One region of the Corynebacterium sp. HMSC071B10 genome, then DNA from elsewhere that is predicted to be linked to it. Evidence: predicted binding sites of a transcription regulator. Region 1 holds the regulator's gene; the other holds the start of a gene.
The links. The regulator LexA, encoded in region 1, represses DNA repair genes until DNA is damaged. The targets are predictions, from matches to a motif close to CGAACANNTGTTCG.
Positions count from the first base shown of each region.

Region 2: HMPREF2990_RS08425 (HNH endonuclease signature motif containing protein) is a predicted target of LexA. The motif match lies at 1,927-1,940, and genes of this name have one in related genera.

Region 1 is NZ_KV818007.1:227,320-231,160, reverse strand. It holds gene hrpA (ATP-dependent RNA helicase HrpA) at 1-663, shown strand, start outside; gene nrdR (transcriptional regulator NrdR) at 668-1,126, opposite strand; gene HMPREF2990_RS12725 (hypothetical protein) at 1,208-1,576, opposite strand; gene lexA (transcriptional repressor LexA) at 1,797-2,477, shown strand; gene HMPREF2990_RS07735 (DeoR/GlpR family DNA-binding transcription regulator) at 2,641-3,432, shown strand; gene HMPREF2990_RS07730 (1-phosphofructokinase family hexose kinase) at 3,622-3,841, shown strand, end outside.
Region 2 is NZ_KV818008.1:34,107-37,947, forward strand. It holds gene HMPREF2990_RS08410 (alpha/beta hydrolase) at 1-734, opposite strand, end outside; gene HMPREF2990_RS08415 (hypothetical protein) at 727-981, opposite strand; gene HMPREF2990_RS08420 (carbon-nitrogen hydrolase family protein) at 1,056-1,886, shown strand; gene HMPREF2990_RS08425 (HNH endonuclease signature motif containing protein) at 2,155-3,438, shown strand; gene HMPREF2990_RS08430 (ferredoxin reductase domain-containing protein) at 3,435-3,841, opposite strand, start outside.

The sequences.
Region 1 (3,841 bases):
CGCAAGATCTCGGTCTCCCCGCAGCAGATGACGAAGGGCTTGCCGCTGCGCCAGAAGGTCGCAGTCGACCAGTACCCACACGGCGGTGCCGCGGGCTTGGTCGAGGATGCCCGCGTCGCCTCTATCCGCGATCTTCTGATCAAGCACGGCGGGCCGGTGCGTACGCCGGAAGACTTCGACGCACTCGTCGCGCGTATCAAGCCGGAGGTGCCGGGCGCAGTGCGCCGCATGGTGGTAGGAGTCACACCGGGCTTGGTGGCGTACGCCAACATGGCCAGCGAGCTTTCCCAGTGGGAGGGCCCAGCCATCGACGACATGAAGTCGCAGCTGGCGTTTTTCCTCCCGAAGAACGCGCTGACGATCCACGGGCTAGTCAACCTCCAGCACTTGCCGCGCTACATCGAGGCCATGCGCCTGCGGCTGGAGGACATGCGGATGGACCCGGACCGCGATGCGGACCGCCAGGAGGTCATCGACACTGCAAAGGCCTACCTGGAAGCGAAGCGCAAGACGCTACCAGCGGGGCGGGAAAAAACACGCGCGTACAAGGACGTACTGTGGCGCATCGAGGAACTGCGCGTGAGTATTTTTGCGCAGCGGCTCGGCACGCCGAAGCCAGTCAGCGCCCGCCGGATCGAAAAGATGGTGGACAAGCTGCGCTAGGTGCCTAGAAGTCGTCCTTGTCGCGGCGGCGCATCAGCCGGATTTCGGATTCGAAGTCGTCAGCGCTCTCGAAGGACTTGTACACCGACGCGAAACGCAGGTACGCCACCTCATCGAGCGCGCGCAGCGGCTCGAGGACGGCCAGCCCAATCTCGTTGGCGGGCACCTGGGAGCTGCCGTGCGAACGGACGGTTTCTTCGACTTGCTGCGCGAGCCGTTTGAGCGCGTCATCAGACACGTCGCGGCCCTGGCACGCCCTGCGCACACCCACGATGAGCTTGTCGCGGTCGAAGGGCTCGCTCACGCCGTTTCTCTTCACCACTGTCAGGACCGCCTTCTCCACCGTGGTGAAGCGGCCGCCGCACTCGGTGCACTCGCGGCGGCGCCGAATTGCGGCACCAGCGTCTATCATGCGCGAGTCGGTCACCCGCGAGTGTTCGTGGTGGCAGAACGGGCAGTACATCGCGGTCTCCTCCGGCAGCTAGGCATCTATCCTCTTGCTTGCCTACGCTACCCGGTGCCGCAGCCAGAGAGACAGTGCAACCTAATGCTGTGCGTAAAAGGCGAACTCTGCCTCGGTGGGCAAGGTGTGACCTGACTGTTCCGGCGAGAACACGCCGCCAATTGCAGATCCCAGGATAAGCGCGATTCCAAGTCCGATTCCCACCAGTACGCTTTCGCGCTTTTCGCGGCGGGATTCGAACTGTAATTTTTCGCTATCCCCAATATATCGCGCTTGCGGCCTCGTCTCGGTTCGCTGCGGAGTCGAAACATTGAGCGTTCGAACAGGGCGTACCTCTCGTGCAGAAAGTTCTCGTTCCATGAGGTCCCATTCTGCAACAGGGTATCCGCGATACCCACGTGACTTCGCGCTCGTAGCGACCGAATACGGGTGGTTGTGCATGATGGTCATTGTTGTGCTCCTTTGTGCGTTTTCTTCATTCTAAAAACCGGACGAACATTACCGAACGGTCTCGCGCCCATATGTTCGACATTAGGTTACGTGTTCGATTTATAGCACCCCAAACACAACGCTGTCTACCCCACAAAGAAGAAGTCGAACACCCTTGCCCTGTCTGGTAGGTTAGAGAGTGCGCGATACGCGCCACCAATTTCACAATTAAGGAGCACCCATGGCACGCAAGAAACCCGAAAACAAGAACTTAGACATGAGCGTTTTGTCTGATCGCCAGCGCAGGATCCTGGAGGTTATCCAGGACGCGGTGGTGCTGCGCGGATATCCGCCGAGCATTCGCGAGATCGGAGATGCGGCGGGGCTACAATCCACGTCTTCTGTCGCATACCAACTCAAAGAGCTGGAGAAGAAGGGCTTCCTGCGCCGGGACCCGAACAAACCGCGTGCGGTTGATCTCCGCCACCTGCCCAACACAAAGCAGCGCCAGAAGGCTCCGGCGGCGGAGGCCCCGGAAGATGCTTCGAATGCGCGTTACGTTCCTGTTGTCGGCCAGATTGCCGCCGGCTCCCCGATCCTCGCCGAGGAGAATGTGACGAGCTACTACCCGCTGCCCGAGGAGCTTTTGGGAGACGGCGACCTGTTCATGCTGCAGGTTGTTGGCGAGTCAATGCGGGATGCAGGCATCCTGCCCGGCGACTGGGTCGTGGTGCGCTCCCAGCCGGTAGCAGAGGAGGGCGAATTCGTTGCCGCACTGCTTGACGGCGAGGCAACGGTAAAGGAGTTTCACAAGGACTCCACCGGCGTGTGGCTTTTGCCACACAATGACGCCTACTCGCCTATCGACGGTACGCATGCCGAGATCATGGGCCGCGTCGTCTCCGTCTTCCGCACCCTGTAAATCACCCCTGATGCGGGTCGGCATGCCGCACAAAGTGTGGCTTTCGCCGCCCCCAAAGCGGGGGAAACGGAAGTAAAAGGGTGTAACCGGGCACCGATTTTTGCAACAATACGGTCAACGTGTTGGTTTTTGCTTAGTGTGCCAAAGGAGCCGAAGGAGCGCCGTGTACGCAGAAGAACGTCGGCGGCAGATCGCCTCGCTGACTGCAGTTGAGGGACGGGTCAACGTCACAGAACTTGCTGGGAAGTTCGGGGTAACCGCGGAAACAATCCGCCGCGACCTGGCTGTGCTGGACACCGAGGGGCTGGTCCACCGCGTGCACGGCGGTGCCGTGGCCAGCCAATCGTTCCTCACCACAGAGTTCCCGCTCGACGCTCGCTACCGAACCGCTTCTGCTGCGAAGCTCGCGATCGCACGCGCCGCGCTGAATTTTGTGCCAGACAAGCCTGGCGGCTCGATCTTTTTAGATTCCGGCACCACGATCAACGGGCTCGCCTCGCTCATGGCAAAACACCCGCCAGCACGCGAGTGCCACATCGTAACAAACTCGCTGCCCACCGCGCTTGACCTCTCGAGCGCCGACGTGCAGGACGTGCAGCTGCTCGGAGGCAACGTTCGCGCGATCACCCAGGCTGTCGTCGGCGATATCGCGCTGCGATCGCTCGCCATCCTGCGGGCCGACGTGGCTTTCATCGGCACGAACGCACTCACCATCGACCACGGGCTTTCCACCGCAGACGCGCAGGAGGCAGCGGTGAAGCAGGCCATGGTAACCAACGCTCGCAAGGTTGTGGTGATGTGTGATTCCTCCAAGCTGGGCAACGACTACCTGGTCAGCTTCGGCTCGATCGACGATATCGACGTGCTCATCACGGATGCCGACGCGCCAGCCTCCTTCGTCGAGGAGATTGAGCGCAACGGGGTGCAGGTCATCCTCACCGAGGAGGAGGGGTAAGCCCCCCCACGTATGTGGGTTTATGCCCGTTTCCTTGAGTATTCCCACACGATCGGGCATAATTGGGCGTAGCACGTGGTGCTCACACGACCGCTTTGTCGCTGTTCAAGGGCACTTGAAGTGCACTGCCCGCGGGGTATGACACACCGGGGGTAGAAAACACCGGACATCGACAGTACGGAGTACCCCGTGATCATCACGTTGACACCAAACCCCAGTATTGACGCCACCCTGTCCGTCGACCAGGTCGTCCGCGGCGAAGTCGTCCGCGCACACGCCGCCAGCCGCGAAGCCGGTGGCAAAGGCATCAACGTCTCCCACGCCATCGCCAAGGCAGGCGGGGAAACGCTGGCGCTCGCGCCATGCGGTGAGAATGATCCGTTTCTGCAGGCAGTAGGCCGGATCAATG
Region 2 (3,841 bases), on a different contig from region 1:
GGCGTCTGGATGCCGGCGTCGGGCAGGTTGGCGGGCGGGCCGTAGCCCTGCCACACGACGACCGCGGCTCCGGTACGGGAGGCAATGCGCTGTGCCTTGTCGAGCTCGCGTCCCAGGTCCTCCGGTTTGCCGGTGTGCGTGCCCGCGACCATGGTGATGATCCGCGTCGGCGAGTGGGTGTCGCCGACCATGGCGGTCGTACTGCCGGGGCCCGCCTCCAGGATGGTCGCGCTGTGCTCGGCGATCGTGCGCTGCGTCGCTGCTGGCACGGTGGCGGCGTGGTCCGCGTGCAGCTCCTCGAGTGTCTGGTCGGGGTGGTGGAAGAGCTCGTCGATCGTGTGATGCGGAATATTCGTGCGCAGCGCGTCGCCCGCCGCCTCATCCAACACAAAAGAAAGCTGGTTGAGCCAGAGGATGATCCGGTAGTGCCCGTACCTCGCGGCGAGTTCGGCGAGCCGGTCAAGCCGTTCGTGCAGCTCGGCAGCGGTGTTCAGGATGGTGCGGATGCGGGTCAGTTCGGCGTGGTGGCTGCGCAGGGAAGTCTGCTGCGTGTGGATCCGGGCGATCGCGGCGTCGGCGGCGGAGCCAGCGAAACCCGTGGCATGCAGCGCCTGTGCTGCATCTTCGGCGTTGCGCAGTTGCTTCTCGACGTCCCCACGCACCCGCCCCAGCTCCCACACCGCTCCCCGAAGCTGCCCCGTAATGAGCGCGGGCTGGTAGGTCGCGCTATGCATGCTCGAGCCTCCCCGCGAGTTCGGCGTCGAGGCGGCAGGCGGTGTCGGCGAAGTCCGCGACTGATTCGAGGTGGGCGGCGAGCGCGCGCACGGTGTGGTGGATGCCCTGTGTAAGTTCCGTGTGCGCGCCTGTTAATGCGGCTGCGGTGTGAGATGGTTGGAGCGGGATTGCAGGATAGTGCTTGGTTTCCGGGATATAGTTGCGAGCTTTGGTTGCGGTCTCTTCTGAAATAACTAAAACGGTCATGTCGCAACCGTAATATATGAAGTATGGTTGCGCAAGGGGCCGCGCGCCGGGCTAAGTTATGGCAGGGTTGGGGGATGAAACTCGCGTGCATCCAGACCACCACCGGCCCTTCCGTGCGTGACAACGTGGCGCTTGTTACCCCGCTGATCCGCGACGCCGCCGCGGAGGGTGCAACGTTGATCGTGCTGCCCGAGGCGACGAGCCAGGCCTTCGGGCAGGGCCGCCTGGACACGCAGGCAGAAGACTTGGATGGGGAGTTCGCAACGCAGCTCGCCGAGCTAGCAACGGAGACCGGCACCACCATCGTCGCCGGGACCTTCCGCCCGGCGGATACCCGCGAGGTGGACGGCAAGACGATCCACCGTGTCTTCAATACCGCGCTGATCACCGGTGGGGGCGTGCATAAAGGCTACGACAAGATCCACACCTACGACGCCTTTAACTACCGCGAGTCCGACACCGTGCGCCCCGGCGAGGAACTCGTCCTCTTTGAGCACGAGGGAGTGCAGGTGGGCGTGGCCGTCTGCTTTGATATCCGCTTCCCCGAGCAGTTCCGCGAGCTCGCACGCCGCGGGGCCGAAGTCATCGTCGTGCCGACGAGCTGGGCGGACGGCGAGGGCAAGCTCGAGCAGTGGCGACTGCTCACCCGCGCCCGCGCGCTCGACTCCGGGGTGTTCCTCGCGGCGGCGGGTCAGGCGCGCCCCGACTTTTTGGAAAAGGCCGGGCAGGAATCCGGGCCGACCGGTATCGGCCACTCCGTGGTGACCGCGCCCGACGGCACTGTGGTTGCCGAGGCTGGCTACGGGCCCGAAACGCTCATCGTGGACATCGATCCCGCGCGCGTCGCCAAGGTGCGCAAGGCGCTGCCGGTGGTGGAGATCGAAGCCGCGACGACGATGCGGTAGGGGAGTTTCCTTAAAAAACTGCGCAATGCGCAGTTATTCGCGCACGTTTGTTCGCTCCGTGGTCGACCTTCGAACGCGCCCTGAGAAAACTGCGCAATGCGCAGTTTTTGACCCTCATGTGATGGTGGTGGCAGGGCTGGTTGTGATGTCTAAGAAGCGCTTTTATAACTCGCTATAAAACTCGCATTATCGCAGGTGGGAGCCATGATCGGGTGGCCTGTTACGCTTCCTTTTCAAACGTCCATCACCTAAAGGGAAGACCGCGAACATGACCACTCCCACCGACACTCAAACAGCTAACAAAAGCGCCATTTCTGTGGCCGAGGCTTCGCCCATCACGGACGAAAACATGAGCGAGCAGGAGGCGGTGCAAGCCATTGCCGATCGAATCGAAGCAACTTTCGGCGGCATCACACGCCATAAAGCCCGCCTCCTCTACGACATCGGAATCTTCGACTCTTTGCGCCTTGCCCGAAAATGTGGCGCGAAAACGACCGCAGGTTGGCTCATTCGCCGCCTTGGGATTTCACAAACCACCGCGCACGAGTATGTGCGTATTGCCCGGAAGCTCACGCGCCATCAACTACTCGCCGGTGCCTTTGCTGACGGGGCGGTGAACTACTCCAAGGTCCGGCTCCTGATGCCGTATCTGGCAAAGAATGATGAGCAACTGCTTATCGATATGGCGCGCGACTACACTTACCACCAGCTGGAGGCGGAGCTTGCGCTGCTTGAGCGCGATGATGAGGACTCCGCGAAGGCACAGCCGAAGTCGTACGTGCGCATCGCTGAGCGCAAAAACGGCCGTTTCGGCCTGTGGGCCGACCTCAGCCCCATGGAGGGTGCGCAGGTTGCCGCAGCGCTGAAGATCGGTGAGTTGGCCTACCATGACGTCGATTTACAAGACGTCGTCGGCCGTGATGTCGTCGATGAGACGCTGGACGCGATGCCGACCTCCTCAGGATTCGGCATGCCCACCGGCAGAGTGATGCTGGCCGCGTTCATGGGCATGGTCAACATCGTCCGCTCGCGCCCGAAGAATCCCCTGCGTACACCGGGCGCGCACGTCAACATCGTCACCACCGTCGATGGTGGGGCCTATCTGCCGGTGGGAGGGAGCGCGGCGTCGGCAAGCGTGGCTCATGCCGTGGCGAACGCGATGGTGCGGGTGAACACGGTCGACGAGAACGGGCTGATTCTCAACACGTCGCGAGCGTCGCGTCTTGCCACGGACGGGCAGGTCAACGCGCTCATGACCATGTGGGGCGGGGAGTGTGCGACACCTGGGTGTAATCACACAAAGTTTATCGAGGTCCATCACGTCCATGATTGGGCTACTGGCGGGGCCACCGACCTGGATAACCTCATACCGCTGTGTTCGGCGTGCCATTCGCTTGTTTCCGACGAGTACATCGAGATCAAAGCCGACGGGCCGGACTACCATTTCGTCTTCCCGGACGGGACAAGGCACGTCTCGATGAACTACCAGCGCCCCAAACGCGACGATACCGCGCTCACGCTCGCCGAATACAACGCGCTCGATGATCTCTAAAGCGCTCGCTGGCAGAACCAGTCGGGCTCGGCGTCGGGTGCGATGACCAGCGGTGCCGGTGCGCCGGCCTCACGGAGTGCGTCGGCCAGCAACGTGCAGCGCGCGGTCGACCCGCAGAGGATGAGGCGGCGGCCCCACCACGTGCCGGTCGCCGCGGCGAGGTGCTCGAGGGGAGCCCAGACGCGGCGCAGCCCCTCGCACACCGCGGGTGCCTCCGAGCTTTCTGGGTCAATGACCTGCTCGGCCACGCAGGTCACGGTGAGCCAGTCGCGGGCGGCTGCGCTGGAGGCGAGCGAGGCGAAGGTCTGCAGGTCGTAGAATTCGTCCTCGTGCTCGACGCCGATCATCAGCTCCACCTGCGGGCGCTCCGGGCGGTCCATGAGTTCGAAGACCATCGCTTTGG